One region of the Chromobacterium subtsugae genome, then DNA from elsewhere that is predicted to be linked to it. Evidence: riboswitches for the same ligand, from Rfam matches in the RefSeq annotation. Region 1 holds a riboswitch; the other holds the start of a gene.
What was found. Region 1 has a riboswitch for glycine ahead of gcvT (glycine cleavage system aminomethyltransferase GcvT). Riboswitches for the same ligand answer to the same signal wherever they lie in the genome.
Positions count from the first base shown of each region.

Region 2: it holds a riboswitch for glycine, as region 1 does, so the genes downstream of both, U6115_RS12095 (trimeric intracellular cation channel family protein) here and gcvT (glycine cleavage system aminomethyltransferase GcvT) in region 1, are expected to answer to the same signal.

Region 1 covers NZ_CP142381.1:1,476,922-1,485,490, reverse strand. The annotation lists gene U6115_RS07300 (class I SAM-dependent methyltransferase) at 24-659, opposite strand; gene gcvP (aminomethyl-transferring glycine dehydrogenase) at 868-3,720, opposite strand; gene gcvH (glycine cleavage system protein GcvH) at 3,872-4,258, opposite strand; gene gcvT (glycine cleavage system aminomethyltransferase GcvT) at 4,321-5,409, opposite strand; glycine riboswitch at 5,450-5,548, opposite strand; glycine riboswitch at 5,563-5,653, opposite strand; gene U6115_RS07280 (amino acid permease) at 5,872-7,155, opposite strand; gene gluQRS (tRNA glutamyl-Q(34) synthetase GluQRS) at 7,505-8,401, opposite strand; gene fdxA (ferredoxin FdxA) at 8,494-8,569, shown strand, end outside.
Region 2 covers NZ_CP142381.1:2,502,700-2,511,268, reverse strand. The annotation lists gene U6115_RS12125 (substrate-binding periplasmic protein) at 67-864, shown strand; gene U6115_RS12120 (substrate-binding periplasmic protein) at 905-1,699, shown strand; gene U6115_RS12115 (FMN-dependent NADH-azoreductase) at 1,770-2,378, opposite strand; gene U6115_RS12110 (LysR substrate-binding domain-containing protein) at 2,487-3,428, shown strand; gene U6115_RS12105 (GNAT family N-acetyltransferase) at 3,472-4,017, shown strand; gene U6115_RS12100 (DUF3141 domain-containing protein) at 4,153-6,624, shown strand; glycine riboswitch at 6,694-6,780, shown strand; glycine riboswitch at 6,785-6,882, shown strand; gene U6115_RS12095 (trimeric intracellular cation channel family protein) at 7,040-7,654, shown strand; gene U6115_RS12090 (TIGR02117 family protein) at 7,807-8,487, shown strand.

The sequences.
Region 1 (8,569 bases):
TTTCGTCATCCCGCGCCTGCCGTTCAGGCGGCTTGCTTGCAGGCGAACAGCCTGGCCATGCTGTGATGATGGGGCCGGCCGTGGCTGATATCCAGCGCGTACTCCTCCTGGTAAGCCAGCGGCGCCAGCGCGGAAAACTGTTCGCGCAACTCGCCCGGCCGGTAGTAATGGCGGACATAGGCGGCGGTTTCGCTGACATCGCCCCCCCTGCCGCTGCAGCCAGGGTCATCCACCATGAACACCGCCGCGAACAAGTAGCCGCCGGGCTCCAGCCCCGCCATCATGGACTGGGCCAGCCGTTCGCCGGCGGCGGCGTCGAGGTGATCCAGCGCGGTATAGGCGACGATGATGCGGTAGCTTTGCGGCTCGATCTCCAGGTCGGCCAGGTTCACCACCTTGCCGCACACCGACAGCCGGCGCTGGTCGGCCAGCTCGCCCATGCGGGAAACCGCCTCCGAAGATTCATCCACGCCGTACATCGAAAAACCGCGGCTGGCCAGATAGAAGGCGTTGCGTCCCTGGCCGCAGGCCAAGTCCAGTCCCTGCCCGCCGCCCCGCACATCGAATTTGTCCAGAAAATACATCAGCGACAAGGCTGGCCGGTCGCCATAGAAAGAACCATTGCTGCGATAGAAAGCGTCAAAATTAGCGATTCCCATTTCACTCACCCCGCTCATGCCGACGATATTTCCCAGCATCCACTGCGCGCAGCGCGCGCTCCGTGCTGTTCATTGAGTGATAGTTCGTACAAAAACGTATGACTACTTAGTTATTCTTTCTAAGTATTTACACTTAATTTGCCATTGAACATGAAAAACCCCGCCAGACATGGCCTGGCGGGGCGACAGGGATTCGGCAGCGCCGAGGTCACATGTAGTTTTCGATGCCCGGGCAGCTGCAGACCAGATTGCGGTCGCCGTAGACATCGTCGATGCGGTTCACGCTGGGCCAGAACTTGTTCTCCAGCACGTAAGGCAGCGGGAACAGGCCCTGCTCGCGGCTGTACGGCCGGTTCCAGTCGCCCGCGATGTCGGCCTTGCTGTGCGGCGCGTTGACCAGCGGATTGTTGTCCGCCGGCCATGCGCCGTTCTGCACCTGGTCGATCTCGGCGCGGATGGCGGCCATCGCGGCGATGAAGCGGTCCAGCTCGGCCTTCGGCTCCGATTCGGTCGGCTCTATCATCAGCGTGCCCGGCACCGGGAAGCTCATGGTCGGCGCGTGGAAGCCATAGTCCATCAGGCGCTTGGCCACGTCCACTTCGGTCACGCCGGAAGCGGCCTTCAGCGGGCGCAAGTCGATGATGCACTCGTGGGCGACGCGGCCGTTGGCGCCGGTGTACAGCACCGGGTAGTGCTCGCCCAGGCGGGTAGCCAGGTAGTTGGCCGACAGCAACGCGTTTTCCGTTGCCTGCTTCATGCCCTCGGCGCCCATCATCGCGATGTACATATACGATATCGGCAGGATGGAGGCGGAGCCGAACGGCGCGGCGGATACCGCGGTTTGGCCTGCCTCCGCGCCCGGCACCGGCGCCACCACGTGGTTGGCGATGAACGGCGCCAGGTGCGCCTTCAGGCCGATCGGGCCCATGCCCGGGCCGCCGCCGCCGTGCGGGATGCAGAAGGTCTTGTGCAGGTTCATATGCGACACGTCGGCGCCGATGTCGGCCGGACGAGTCAGGCCCACCTGGGCGTTGAGGTTGGCGCCGTCCATGTACACCTGGCCGCCGTGGGCGTGGACGATTTCGCAGATCTCTTTGATGGCCTGCTCGAACACGCCGTGGGTGGACGGATAGGTGATCATCAGCGCGGCCAGGTTGGCGGCGTGCTGTTCTGCCTTGGCCTTCAGGTCGGCGACGTCGACGTTGCCGGCCTCGTCGCATTTCACCACCACCACCTGCATATTCATCATCTGCGCGGTGGCCGGGTTGGTGCCGTGCGCCGATTGCGGAATCAGGCAGATGTTGCGATGGGCTTCGCCGCGCGACTCGTGGTAGCGGCTGATCGCCAACAGGCCGGCGTACTCGCCCTGCGCGCCGGAGTTCGGCTGCATCGAGATGATGTCGAAACCGGTGATCGCGCGCAGCTGCTTCTCCAGGCCGGCGATCATTTCCAGATAGCCCACGGTCTGCTCGCGCGGCGCGAACGGGTGCATATTGGCGAATTCCGGCCAGGTGATCGGAATCATCTCGCTGGTGGCGTTCAGCTTCATCGTGCAGCTGCCCAGGCTGATCATCGAATGATTCATCGCCAGGTCGCGGTTTTCCAGCTTCTTCATATAGCGCAGCATCTCGTGCTCGCTATGGTGCACATTGAACACCGGGTGGCTCAGGATCGCGGATTCGCGCTTGAGCGCGGCCGGGATCGCATCCTGGGCGGCTGCGTCCAAGGCGGCGATATCTGCCTGCTTGCCGGTGAACAGCTCGATCAGCTTGGCCAGATCCGCCTCGGTGGCGGCCTCGTGGAAGGCCACGCCCAACACGGTCTTGCCCACGCGGCGCAGGTTGTAGCCGGCCGCCAGCGCGGCGGCGTAGATGGCGTCGGCCTTGGGCGCGTCCACCTGCACGGTGTCGAAGAAGCGGTCGAACACCAGCTTGCCGCCGGCGGCCTGCACCGCGTGGGCGAAGATGGCGGCCAAGCGGTGGATGCGGGCGGCGATGCGCTTGACGCCCTCGGCGCCGTGGTAGACCGCGTACAAGCCGGCGATATTGGCCAGCAGCACCTGGCTGGTGCAGATATTGGAGTTGGCCTTCTCGCGGCGGATGTGCTGCTCGCGGGTCTGCAACGCCATGCGCAGCGCGGTCTTGCCCTTGGCGTCGATGGAGACGCCGATGATGCGGCCCGGCGCCGAGCGCTTCATCTCGTCCTTGAAGGCGAAATAGGCGGCATGCGGGCCGCCGAAGCCCATCGGCACGCCGAAGCGCTGGGTATTGCCCAGCGCGATGTCGGCGCCCATCTCGCCCGGCGACTTCAAGGCCACCAGCGCCATCACGTCGGCGGCGACGGCGACGACGCCGCCCTTGGCCTTGATGGCGGCGATATGCGGGGTCAGGTCGATCAGATCGCCGGCTTCGCCCGGATACTGGAACAGCGCGCCGAAGTAATCGCCGTTGCCGGCCTCTTCCGGATGGCCCTGCACCAGCTCGAAGCCGAAGTACTTGGCGCGGGTCTTCATCACGTCCAGCGTCTGCGGCAGCACGCGGCTGTCGACGAAGAAGCGCGTGGACTTGGATTTGGACACGCGGCCGGCCATCGCCATCGCCTCGGCGGCGGCGGTGGCTTCGTCCAGCAGCGAGGCGTTGGCCATTTCCAGGCCGGTCAGGTCGATCACCATCTGCTGGAAGTTCAGCAGCGCCTCCAGCCGGCCCTGGGCGATCTCGGCCTGGTACGGGGTATAGGCGGTGTACCAGCCCGGGTTTTCCAGCACGTTGCGCAGGATCACGGACGGCGTCTTCACCGGGTAGTAACCGAGGCCGATGAAGGATTTGTTGACCACGTTCTTGGCGGCCACCGCTTTCAGGGCGGCCAGAGCCTCGGCTTCCGGCTGCGGCGCCGGCAGATCCAGCGCGCGGTTCAGGCGGATGTCGGCCGGCAGGGTTTCGCCGACCAGCGCGTCGATGGAGGCCGCGCCGATGGCGGCCAGCATCTCGGCGCGCTCGTCGTCGGACGGGCCGATGTGGCGGGCGATGAATTCGTTGCGATTGAAGAGTGCGGAGAGCGACATGTTCAGGACCTTCCATTGCTGCCGCGAAGCCCGCCATCGCCGGCGGGCGGAGAGAGCGCGTGGCTCATCGTCCGCCGGCCGGTGCGCGGCGGCTGGCTTCGCGGCCAAAAAAAACGCCCTGCGTCTGGCGACTGCAGGGCGGGTTCAGCTATCAGGCGCCGATTTCCTTGGCGTAGGCGGCGGCGTCCATCAGGCCATCCAGATCGGCGGCGTTGGCCGGCTTGATCTTGAAGAACCAGCCATCGCCGTAGGGCTCGCTGTTGGCCAGTTCCGGCTCGCCTTCCAGCTCTTCGTTCACCGCCAGGATTTCGCCGGCGATCGGACAGTAGACGTCGGAAGCGGCCTTCACCGACTCCACCACGCCGGCCTGCTCGTCGCGGGCCAGGGTCGCGCCCACTTTAGGCAGTTCGACGAACACGATGTCGCCCAGCAATTCCTGCGCGTGCGCGGTGATGCCCACAGTCACGGAACCGTCGGCTTCCAGACGCAGCCACTCGTGGCTTTCCACATATTTCAGTTCGGCGGGGATATTGCTCATCTTGAAGTTCTCCAGCTTAAGATCAGATCAATGGCGGCGGCAGTTCCAACACTGCAGCCAGATTATTCGAATACTTTCTTGCCGTTGCGCACGAAGGGCATCTTCACCACGCGCACATCGGTCAGCGCGCCGCGCAGGTCCACCTGGGCCGTGGCGCCGGTGGCGGCCGGCACGCGGGCGATGGCGATGGAATGCTTCAGCGTGGGCGAGAAGGTGCCGCTGGTGATCACGCCTTCGCCGACGCCCTCCACCACTACCTTCAAGCCTTCGCGCAGCACGCCGCGGCCTTCCAGCACCAGGCCCACCTGCTTCATCTTCACGCCGGCGGCCTTCTGCGCCTCCAGCGCCTCGCGGCCGTTGAACTTGCGTTCGGCCGGCTCCCAGGCGATGGTCCAGCCCATGCCCGCCTCCAGCGGCGACACGGTTTCGTCCATGTCGTGGCCGTACAGGTTCATGCCGGCTTCCAGGCGCAGCGTGTCGCGGGCGCCCAGGCCGATGGGGGCGACGCCGGCGGCTTGCAATTGATGGAAGAAGGCGATGGCCTGATCGGCAGGCACCATGATTTCCAGGCCGTCTTCGCCGGTATAGCCGGTGCGGGCGTAGAACCACTCGTCCTGCGGCAGGCCCTGGAACACTTTCAGCGCGCGGATGGCATCGGCCAGCTCCGGCTTGATCGAGCAGACTTTTTCAATGGCCTGCGGGCCTTGCACCGCCAGCATCGCCAGGTCGCGGCGCACCTTCAGCGCCACGTCGAAGCCGGCCTTCTGGCTTTCCATCCAGGCCAGGTCTTTTTCGGTGGTGCCGGCATTGACCACCATGCGGTAGCCATAGGAAGTGAGATAGACGATCAGATCGTCGACGACGGTGCCTTCGGCGGTGAGCATGCCGGAATACAGCGCCTTGCCCTCGAAACCGAGCTTGGCGACATCGTTGGCGATCAGTTTTTGCAGCCAGGATTTGGCGTCGGCGCCGGTGATGTCGATCACCGTCATGTGGGAAACGTCGAACATGCCGGCGTCCGAGCGGACGATCTCGTGCTCTTTCAGCTGGGAGCCGTAGTGGATGGGCATTTCCCAACCGGCGAAATCAACCATTTTCGCGCCGGCGGCGACGTGGGCGTCAAACAGCGGGGTACGTTTCGGGGCCGTCATGCGCGGTTCCTTCGAGAAAAGTGTGGATAGCCTGTGTCAACCACACCCCTCTGTCCCTGCACCTGAGATTTTCCGGCTGGATCAGCCGTTAGCCCCTTCGGTGGACGCCACGCAGGCGCCGCTCTCCAGATTGCGCAAGCCGGCAGCCGCCGACCCCGTGATACAGTCCTTTTGCCTGAGCGATTGCGGGTGCACTTGCGCCTTCGGCGGCGGCCGCGGGGCCGCTCTCTCCTGTATGACCCGGCGATTATGGTGGCAGTCGCGGCGGCTTGGCAAGCCGAGTTTATTTCGAAGTAAAACAGTTTATTTTTCTGTATTTATCAGAAAAATATCGCAAATTTTTTGTGTTTATTATTATTCGAATATGAAAATTTCCTGAGCCATAGCCGCCCATCCGCCGCGCGCGCCCATGAAAAAAGCGCAGCGGACGACGCTGCGCTTTCGGGCTCTGGCGGCGCTGGCTCAAGCCGCCGCGTGCCGCTCCTTCAACTGCCAGACGTAGACCGGCAGGCCCAGCATCAGCAACAGCATGCCCCACATCACGGTATCGGCGCCGGAACCGTACAATGCCCACAGCGAATAGACGAAGCCGATGCCGGCGAAGAAGCCGGGGGCGACGTAGTCCTTGGGGGCGAACGCCTTGCCGCGCATCAGCATGATGGCGATCAGCGCCATCGAGCAGAAAGCGTACGGCAGCAGCGTGGTGGCGGTGGCCAGCAGGATGATGAATTCGAAGATCTTCACGCCGCTGTCGCCGCCGGCGTATTTCATCGCCATCAGGATGGTGACCAGCGCGCTGGACAGCACCAGGCCGAAGATGGGCACGCCGGCGGCGTTGCGCTGGGCGAAGCGGCTGGGGAACAGCTTGTCCTTGGCGGCGGCGGCCGGCACATGCGCCTGCATCAGGCTCCAGCCATTGAGCGCGCCGAAGCAGGACACCACCGCGCCGAAGCCCACCGCCCAATAGCCCCAGTCGCCCCACATCAGCCGCGCGGCGTCGGCGAACGGCGCTTGCGACGCGGCCAGCGTGTCGGCCGGCATCAGCCCCATCAGCGAAATGGTGGACAAAATGTAGAGCACGGTCGCCAGCAAGGTGCCGATCACCGTCGCGCGCGGAATGGTCTTTTCCGGCTCCACGACATCGCCCGCCGGCACCGATGCCGACTCCAGGCCCAAGAAGGCCCACAGCGTCAGCGCCATGGTGGCCGACAGCGACGACAGCAGCGGCTTGCCGTGCGGATTGAACGCCAGGTTTTCCGGATGCATGTGGAAAAAGCCGATGAACGTCACCGCGGCCAGCGGCAGCAGCTTCAACAGCGTGGTGACCACCGCCACCATGCCGGAGCTGCGCGCTCCGCGGCTGTTGATCCAGGTGACGATCCAGATCAGGCTGATGGCGAAAGCGCCGGCCAGCGGCTCGTTATGGCCGAGGATGGGGAAAAACACCTGCATATAGCTGGTGGCCGCCACCGCCAGCGCGGCATTGCCGGCCCACAGCGCGATCCAGTAGCCCCAGGCGATCCAGAAACCGGCGAAATCGCCGAAGCCGGCATGAATATAGGCATACGGCCCGCCTTCGCGCGGCAGGATGGCCGACAGGCGCGCGAACACCAGCGCCAGGCAGATCGCGCCGCCGGAGGTCAGCAACCAGCCCAGCATCGAGATGCCGCCGAACGGCGCCAGCGAGGCCGGCAGCAGAAACACGCCGGAACCTATCATATTGCCCACCACCAGGGCGGTGCACATCCAGACCCCGAGCGAGCCTTTCTTTTGGATGGAACTGTTTTCGCTCAAACCTGATTCTCCGTCTAGGGCGAAAGCATCCAGCGCCGGGCGCTGGCCGGCCCGGCGTCAAACATGCGGAATAATGGGAAACAACGGCATCAGCTGGCTCGCCTCACAGGCTTCAAGATAGCCCAGCCTGGGCTTCTTGGCCGATCTCTCGGCATCGCCGCGCCGCGGGCGCCAGCCGCCGCGCCGGAAAAAAAGGGCGCATTAAAACACAGATTTGACGTAAAAACATGTCGCATTGGCGATTTTTTTACAAAAAAACCGTTACGCGACAGATGCTTATGTCAATTGAATAAGCGGACGCTTATGCATGAGGCAGGATCAGCGGGCCGCGCGGCGCGCGGCTCAGCGACCAATTGGCGATGGCCCAACGCCACAGTTCGTCCAGCCTGCCGCACTCGGCCGGCGGCGGATGGCCCAGCCAGCCCAGCGCCGCGCGCAGCTGGCGCGCGGCGTCGCCGCCGCTTATCGCCGGCGCCAGCGTCTGCTTGGACAATTTCTCGCCGGCGGCGTTGGTCAGCACCGGCAGGTGGCAATAGCCGGGCGGCGGCAGGCCCAGGCTGTCGTAAACCTGCAGCTGGCGCGGCGTCGACACCAGGAGGTCGGCGCCGCGCACGATGTCATTGACGCCCTGCTCGGCGTCGTCCACCACCACCGCCAACTGGTAGGCCCAAAAGCCGTCGGCGCGCAGCAGCACGAAATCGCCGATGTCGCCGGCCAGGTTCTGCCGGCATTCGCCCTGCAGGCGATCCATCACCGACACATCCCGGTCGGGCGCGCGCAAGCGCCAGGCCCGGCCTTCCCTGCCGCCGGGACAGCCGTTGCGGCAGGTGCCGGGATAGACATAGCCGTCCAGACCGCGCCGGGCGGCCGCGGCGATTTCCTTGCGGGTGCAGCAGCAGGCGTAGGCATGGCCGCTGGCGGCCAACTGCAGCAGGGCGGCGCGATAGCGCTCGTGGCGCCGGCTCTGGTAAACCACCTCGCCATCCCATTCGAAACCGAAGGCCTCCAGCGTGCGCAGGATGTCGTCGGCCGCGCCGGGCATTTCCCGCGGCGGGTCGAGGTCTTCCATTCTGAGCAGCCATTCGCCGCCGCGGCTGCGGGCCTCCAGATAACTGCCGACCGCGGTGCTGAGGGAGCCGGCATGCAGCAGGCCGGTGGGGCTGGGGGCGAAACGGCCCCGGTATGATGACTTGGACATCGGAATTGGAGGACTGAAATCTACAAGGGGACGAATTATCGCTAAAATACCATTATCCCGATCTACGATTCAGCCTCGATGAGGACACCAGAATGACGTACGTTGTAACCGATGCCTGTATCAAATGCAAATACACCGACTGCGTGGACGTGTGCCCGGTGGACTGCT
Region 2 (8,569 bases), 1.0 Mb from region 1:
GGGTGGAAACGGCTTCCGCGCCGACGGAACATGAGATGAATCCACGAGAGGGAGGAAATACACCAAATGCGGCGAAACATCTGCCTCGCGCTTGCCCTGCTCTTCGCCACCGTCTGCCAGGCCGCGCCCAATCCGGCCTGTCCCAACGGGCCGCTGCGAGTCGGGTTTTACAAATTCGGCGCGGCTTACCGCATGGGCCAGGGCTACGACGTGGACATGGTGCGCGAACTGGCGCGCCGGCTGCATTGCCAGATCGCCTCGGAGACCGAGCTGCCGCGGCTGCGCGCGCTGAAAATGCTGGCCAGCGGCCAGATAGACATCGGCACCTCCACCCTGGCCACGCCGGACCGGCTGGCTTACGCCTGGATCTACCCCTACAACCACACCAAGAACATGGTGCTGCTGCACCCCTCCCTCAAGGAACGCACGCTGCCCGACCTGCTGAACGATCCGGCTCTGCGCTGGGGCATGGTGCGCGGCTATCGCCACAGTCCGGAGCAGGACCAATTCCTGGGGCAGCTGGACGCGCAGCGCCGGCTGGTAGTGGCCGACGACGAAGACGATCTGTACCGGATGCTGAACGACGGAATCGTGACCGCGGCCTTCGCCCTGCCGGGCAGCTATGGCCGCTGGCTGCGCGACCCGCTGCTCGCCAAGCGCATCGCCGTGCTGGACCTGTTCCCGGCCAGCACGCCCATCGCCAGCGGCATGGCGCTGAGCAAGGTGCGTTTCAGCCGGCAAGCGGCCGAGCGCTGGCATCAGGAACTGCTGAAAATGGACCAGGACGGCAGCCTGCTCGGCATATTGCGGCGCTACATCAGCGACGGCGCCGCCAAGCAAATGATGCAGTTGCCGCTAGACTGAATGCAGCGGCCCCAGCGGCCATCGATTGCGGAGTGCGCAGATGAAATGGTTGGCAGCCTGCCTATTGGCGCTTTGCCTGGCGGCCGCGCGGGCGGCGCCCAACCCGGCCTGCCCGCAAGGCGCGCTCGCCATCGCCTATTACGACTTCGGCATCGCCTACCGCCAGGGCAAGGGCTACGACCCCGAAATCATCCATGAGCTGGCCAGGCGGCTGAACTGCCCGATCCAGAGCGAAACCGACTACCCCAGGCTGCGCGTGCTCAAGCTGCTGGAAATCGGCCAGGCCGATATCGGCACGTCCACGCTGATCACCCCGGAGCGCCAGCGCTATCTATGGCTGCTCCCCTACCACCACAGCAAGAACATGGTGCTGCTGCACCGCGGCGTGCAGGCCAACTCCCTGGCCGAGCTGCTGAAGCTGCCCGACCTGCGCTGGGGCATGGTGCGCGGCTACCGGCACAGTCCGGCGCAGCAGAAAATGCTGGACGAGCTGACGCTGCAGCACAAAGTGGTCGTCGCGGAGAACGAGGACGACCTGTACAAAATGGTATGCAACGGCGTCGTTTCCGCGGCCTTCGGCCACACCGTCAGCTACGACCCGTGGCTGCAAAACCATCAGGCCCAGCAGCAGGTGACGGTGCATGACTTCTTCCCGGACAGCGAGATCATCGCCGGCGGCATCGCGCTGAGCAAGGCCCGCTTCAGCCAGGGTGCCGCCGAGCTGTGGAGCGAGGAAGTGCGCCGCATGCTGCGCGACGGCTCGATGCGCGCGATCATGCGCCGCCACCTGAGTCCCGCCGCCGTCGAGCAACTGTTCAAACAGCCGCTGGAATAGCCAACGCCGGATGGCCGCGAAAAAGCCCGGCAGCGCGCCGGGCTTTTCATTCATCCGAGCTGGGCGGGAATCACAGCGCCAGCTTGGCGATGGCTTCCTTGGCCAGGTGGATGGAGGTGGCGCGCTTGTCCGGGCCCATGCCGATCGCTTCGGCGCGGACGATTTCCACGTCGGTCACACCCAGGAAGCCCAGCACCTTCACCAGGAAGTCTTCCTGGAAATCCATCAGGCTGCCTTGCTCGCCGCTGTGCACGCCGCCGCGGCCGGAAACCACTACCACTTTCTTGTTCGGCACCAGGCCGACCGGGCCGTTTTCGGTGTACTTGAAGGTGCGGCCGGCCGCGGCTACGCGGTCGATCCAGCTCTTCAACTGCGTCGGGATAGAGAAGTTGTACATCGGCGCGCCGATCACCAGCACGTCGGCGGCGAAGAATTCTTCAATCAGCTGGTCGGTCAGCGCCGCTTCGCTGCGCTGCAGCTCGGTCCAATCAGCTTCGGCGGTGAAGCGGGCGCCGACGATTTCACCGGACAGGTGGGCGATCGGGTTGGCCGCCAGGTCGCGGTAGGTGGTTTCCACCTTGTCATGGCGCTGGCGCAGGGTGTTGGCCACCACCGCGGACAGTTCGCGGGTGACGGAGTTGTCGGCCAGGATGCTGGAATCGAGATGGAGCAGTTTCATTTGGAGGTCTTTCCGTGTCGGGTGGGAATGAGTGCATGATAGGCATGCGCAACAATCCGCACTAGACTGCTAAAATTGGAAACATTGTTCCACCAATGAGACAATCCCATGCATGATCTGAACGACCTCATGTACTTCGCCAAGGTGGTGGAGCACGGCGGCTTCATGGCCGCCGGCCGCGCGCTGGGCATCCCCAAGTCGCGGCTGTCGCGCCGGGTGGCCGAACTGGAACAGCGCCTGGGCGCGCGCCTGCTGCAGCGCACCACCCGCCGGCTGGCGCTGACCGAGATCGGCAGCCAGTACTATCAGCACTGCCAGGCCATGCTGGCCGAGGCCGAAGCCGCCCATGAGGCCATCCTGCAAAGCAGCGCCGAGCCGCGCGGGCTGATACGGGTAAGCTGCCCGGAGCTGCTGGCCAAAACCATGCTCAGCGCGGTGCTGCCGCGCTTTCTGGCGCTGCATCCGCAGGTGCGGGTGGCGCTGGACTCCACCAACCGTCGGGTAGACCTAATAGAAGAAAGCGTGGATGTCGCGCTGCGGGTGCGCAACGTGATAGACGACAGCGCCAGCCTGGTGGTGCGCCGGCTGGGCAAGAGCCGCTTCATCCTGGTGGCCAGCCCGGACTTCATCCGCCAGCATGGGGAGCCGCAGGCGCCGGAGCGGCTGGCGGCGCTGCCGGCGCTGAGCATGAGCCGGCCCGACGGACGCGGCCAATGGACGCTGCTGGACAACATCGGCCAGAGCTACACCATCCACCTGGATACGCCCCGGCTGATGACCGACGACATGATAGTCCTGCTGGAGGCCGCCATCGCCGGCGTCGGCGTCGCCGCGCTGCCGGCCAACGTCTGCCACCAGGCGCTGGCGGACGGCAGGCTCAGGCACATCCTGCCGCAATACGACTTTCCCTGGGGCATCCTGCACGCCGCCTTTCCCACCCGCCGCGGCCTGTCGCCGGCGGTGCGCGCCTTTCTCGACTTCATCGCCCAGGAGCTGATCAGCGACGAGATGGCGGGCGACTGGGGGCGCAGCGACATTCGCCCGGCATGACTATTGCTTTGGCAGAATGGTGTTCATTCCATTCCGCTCCGCCATGTTCACCATCCGTCCACTGACCGAAACCGACTCCATCGACGCCCTCACCGCCCTGCTGCACCGCGCCTACGCGCAGTTGGGCGCGATGGGACTGCCCTATACCGCGGTGAGCCAGAGCGCCGAGGTGACCCGCCGCCGCATCGCCGGCGGCCACTGCCTGCTGGCCTGGCACCGCGACGAGCTGATAGGCACCGTCACGGTGCATCATCCGCTGCCGGCTTCGTCCTGCCCGCAGTTTCGCCAGCCGGATGGCGCGGTGCTGGTGCAGCTGGCGGTGGCGCCGGACTGCCAAGGACTGGGCCTGGGCGAGCGGCTGATCGCCGCCGCCGAAGCCTGGGCGCAAGCGCAGGGCTATCGCGCCATCCGGCTGGATACCGCCGTGGAAGCCCACCACCTGGTCAGCCGTTATCTCAGGCGCGGCTACCGCATGGAAGCGCCGTTGCAATGGCCGGACAAGCCCTACCGCAGCGTGGTGATGGAAAAACGCCTGGAACCGATGGCCGGCGCGGACACTCCTAACCGCTATTGCACTGCAACAGAATGATGGCTGCGCGCCACAAGTGTCCGCCCCCGCCATCCGCTTTTATTGCATTGCAGCAACAAGCGAGTACAGTGGCGTCCATGGCTCAGTCATGGGCCGCCGCGTCCGTCTCCATCTTTTCCAAAGCAAGGGGTTGCAATGTGGTCAGCTACTGCAGTTCAAGGCGGGACACTCCCGTTCGCACAACCGCTGTTTGATTACTGGCTCGATGCCTGCCAGCGCGGCGTCCTGTACTGGGACACGCTGTACCGGCGCGGCGCCACCTATCTGGAGCATTGCGAAAGCGGCAAGCCGCCGGTGCTGGTGTTCGATTACCGCATCATCCTGGACGGGCGCGAATTGCCCGACCCGGCCAATTACGCGCTGGCCGCCATCGAGCCGCCGCCCAGCTGTCCGCCCACCGACGCCGCCAAGCGCCCCTTCGTGGTGATAGACCCGCGCGCCGGCCATGGCCCGGGCATAGGCGGCTTCAAGATGGACAGCGAAATCGGCATCGCCCTGCAACAGGGCCACCCCTGCTACTTCGTGATGTTCTTCCCGCAGCCGGTGCCCGGACAAACCATAGAAAGCGTCAGCAAGGCCGAAGGCGTCTTCCTCAAGCGCGTCAACGAGCTGCACCCCAATAGCGACGGCAAGCCCTTCGTCATCGGCAACTGCCAGGGCGGCTGGGCGCTGGCCATGCTGGCGTCGGTGGCGCCGGACCTGGTCGGCCCCATCCTGCTGGCCGGATCGCCCTTATCCTACTGGGCCGGCGTGCGCGGCAAGAACCCGATGCGCTACGCCGGCGGGCTGAACGGCGGCACCTGGACCGCATCGCTGGCCGGCGACCTCGGCAACGGCCGCTTCGACGGCGCGCATCTGGTCAGCAACTTCGAGAAGCTGGACCCAGCCAATACCTTATGGAAGAAGTCCTACAACCTCTATTCCAAAGTGGACACCGAACCGCAGCGCTACCTGGATTTCGAGCGCTGGTGGGGCGGCCATTACCTGCTGAACAAGGCGGAAATGGAATGGATCACCCAGAAGCTGTTCGTCGGCAACGATCTGGTGCACGGCAAAATCGCCAGCCATGACGGCAAGCTGCGGGTGGACATGCGCAACATCCGCTCTCCCATCGTGGTGTTCGCCTCCTGGGGCGACAACATCACGCCGCCGCAGCAGGCGCTGAACTGGGTGGCCGACCTCTACGACAACGTGGAAGACATCCGCAACAACGAACAGACAATCGTCTACTGCCTGCACAACAAGGTGGGCCACCTCGGCATCTTCGTCTCCGCCGGCGTCGCCAACAAGGAGCACAGCGAATTCGCCAGCGCGCTGGACCTGATAGACGTGCTGGCGCCGGGCCTGTACGAAGCCGTCATCGAAGACATCGCGCCCGACGCGCCGGGACAGGAATACATCGAAGGCCGCTACATCATCCGCTTCGAAGCGCGCGACGTATCGGACATCCTGGCGCTGGACGACGGCCGCGACGACGAGCACGCCTTCGAAGTGGTGAAGCGGGTATCGGAAATCAACCAGGGCCTGTATGACCGCTTCGCCTCGCCGCTGCTGCGCGCCGCCGGCAACGAAGCCGGCGCCCGCCTGCTGCGCGAGTTGCACCCCGCCCGCCTGGAACGCACGCTGATCTCGCCGAAAAACCCCTGGCTGTGGTGGCTGCCCGGCCTCGCCGCCCAGGTGCGCGAACAGCGCCGCCCGGCGCCCCTGGACAATCCGCTGTGGCAATGGCAGGAACAGCTGTCCGGCTTCATCGGCCAATCGCTGGATCATTACCGCGACCTGCGCGACGCCGCCCAGGAACAGCTGTTCCGCGCCATCTACGAATCGCCGCAGCTGGCGACGCTGGTCGGCGTGCAGCCGGCAAGCGAGCCGCGCCGGCATGCGCTTGCCTGGGAAAGCCGCGAACTGGCGCGCCTGAAGCGCGAGGCGCTGGCCCCCAGCTTCGAGCAAGGCACGCTGGCCGACGGCTTTGTGCGGCTGTTGCTCTATGTCAGCATCGGCATGGGCGTGGTGGATGAGCGGCCGTTCAACGCCATCCGCCGCGTGATGCGCGACGTCAGGCACGAATACCCGCTGACGCTGATGCAGTTGAAGGACATCGTCCGCCACCAGGTGGCGCTGGTGCGGCTGGACGCGCCGCGCGCGCTGAACGGCCTGGCGGCGCTGCTGCCCGACGCGCATCGCCGCCGCCAAGCCTGGACGCTGGCGCGCGACCTGCTGACGCTCAACGGCCCGATCCCGGCCGAGCACCAGGCGCGGCTGGACGAAGTGGCCAGGACGCTGCAATTGGACATGCCCGCCGCCCCTGGCCATCCGACTGCGCCGTCCATTCTGCCCCAACTGGAAACGGCAGCCGCGCCGGCGGAAATCAAGGCCGAGAAAGCCAGCGCCGTCGCGTTGCAGCCCAAACCGGCGCCCGCGCGCAAACCCGCGGCAAAATCCGCCGCGGAAGCCGCCCCGGCCGCCAAACCCGCCCAGGCCGAGGCAAAACCCGCCGCCGCGCGCGCGCGCAAATCTCCCGCCAAAGCCAACGGCCAAGCCCCCGCCGCCGCGCCGGCCAAAACCGCCAAGACAGCCACGCCGGCCAAGCGCCCAGGCAAGGCCTGATCCGGCAACCGGGGCGCGAAAGCGCCCCGGTTCTGACATTGACTATTCCAATAGCAAAAGCTAATATTGCGTCTCTCTGCGGGAGAGAGGGGCCATGCCCCCGCCGAAGACGCAAGCTCCCATAATCGCTCAGGCAAGCCGTACCGCAGTGTTTCATTGATTCAAGCCGATTGGAGAGAGGCTGCCCCGAGCAGCCCACCGAAGGGGCAAGTGGCCGCAAGCCATGCAACTCTCAGGTAAAAGGACAAGGGGAGAGGCTGTTCCGTAGCCCGGAATCCACCCAGGAGTCTGCCTTGTCCCGCTCGCCATTCCGCGGCGCGCCCGGCGTTTGCCGATGGCCCGCCCGCACATCATTCCCTGTTCTTCCGCAGCCGGCTCGTCCGGCGTTATTGCCGCAACCTCGCAAGACACCATCATGCTGACCCTGATCTACCTGATCGCCATCACCGCCGAGGCGATGACCGGCGCGCTGGCGGCCGGCCGCCGCCACATGGACATTTTTGGCGTAAGCGTCATCGCCTTCCTCACGGCCCTGGGCGGCGGCACCGTGCGCGACATCGTGCTGGGCCGCTACCCGATAGGCTGGACCCAGCACCCGGAATACGTGCTGCTGGTGGTGGCCGGCGGCATCGCCGCGGTGCTGGCCGCGCGCTTCATGCGCCATCTGAACCGCCTGTTTCTGGTGCTGGACGCGCTGGGCCTGGTGGCCTTCACCATCATCGGCTGCGACGTGGCGCTGGGCATGCACTACCATCCGGTGATAGTGGCGATGGCCGGCATGATCACCGGCATCGCCGGCGGCATCCTGCGCGACGTGCTGTGCAACCGCGTGCCCATCGTGTTTCGCCGCGAGCTGTACGCCAGCGTGTCGCTGCTGGTGGCCGTGCTCTACATGGGCCTCAACCAGCTGAACCTGCCGCACGACTACAATATCGCCGCCAGCTTCGCCTTCGGCCTGGCCTTGCGCCTGACCGCGCTGTGGCGCGAATGGCAGCTGCCGGTATTCGCCTACCGGCACGATCACCACTGAACCGCCGACGCCCCGCTGCCGCGGGGCGTTTCGCTTGATCGGCGCGCCTCATGCTTGAAGCCACCCCGCCGGGATGCCATGATCAGCCCCTTTGCTGACTCGCCGGCCCAGACCCCGCCTCCCACATGCGCCCATCCCCAATCCGCCCAACCATGCCCCTCCGCCGCCTCGCCATCCGCGCGCTGGCCGGACTATTGGCCCTGCCCGCCCTCTACCTGCTGGCAGCCCTGCTGGCCGGCTTGCTGCCAGTCAACAAGGGCTGGCAAGCGCCGGCAGACGGCATCGCCGTGTATCTGCAGGACAGCAATGGCGTGCATACCAGCCTGGCGCTGCCGGTCCAGACGCCGCAACAAGACTGGAACGCGCTATTCTCTCCGCGCCAAACTCAGCGGCCCGAGCTGTCCGCCGCGCAGCCGTACCTCGCCATCGGCTGGGGCAGCCGCACCTTTTTCCTGCGCACCCGCAGCTGGGCCGACCTGACTGCCGGCAATGCCATCGCCGCGCTGGCCTCGGACGCCAGCGTGCTGCACGTCGAATATCTGCCCAAGCCGGCAGAGGACGCCGATACCCGGAAAATCCTGCTCACGCCCGGCCAGTACGCGAAACTGGCGGCATTCATCCGGCAAAGCGCCGCGGCCGGCGCCGATGGCAAACCGCTTTGGCTGGCGAATGAGCGCTATGATGGCAACGATGCCTTCTATCAGGCCCATGGCCGCTACACCCCGTTCGTCACCTGCAACCAGTGGACCCGCAACGCGCTGGCCGCCGCCGGCGTGCGCACTGCCTTATGGTCGCCGTTCACCCGGCCCTTGTTCTGGCGCCTTCATGGCTGAGCCAATCCCATCCGCACAGGAAAAATGGCAACAACCTGTCCTTTTGTTCAGGTGAAAGCGCCATTCTCCTACCCTCGGTTGC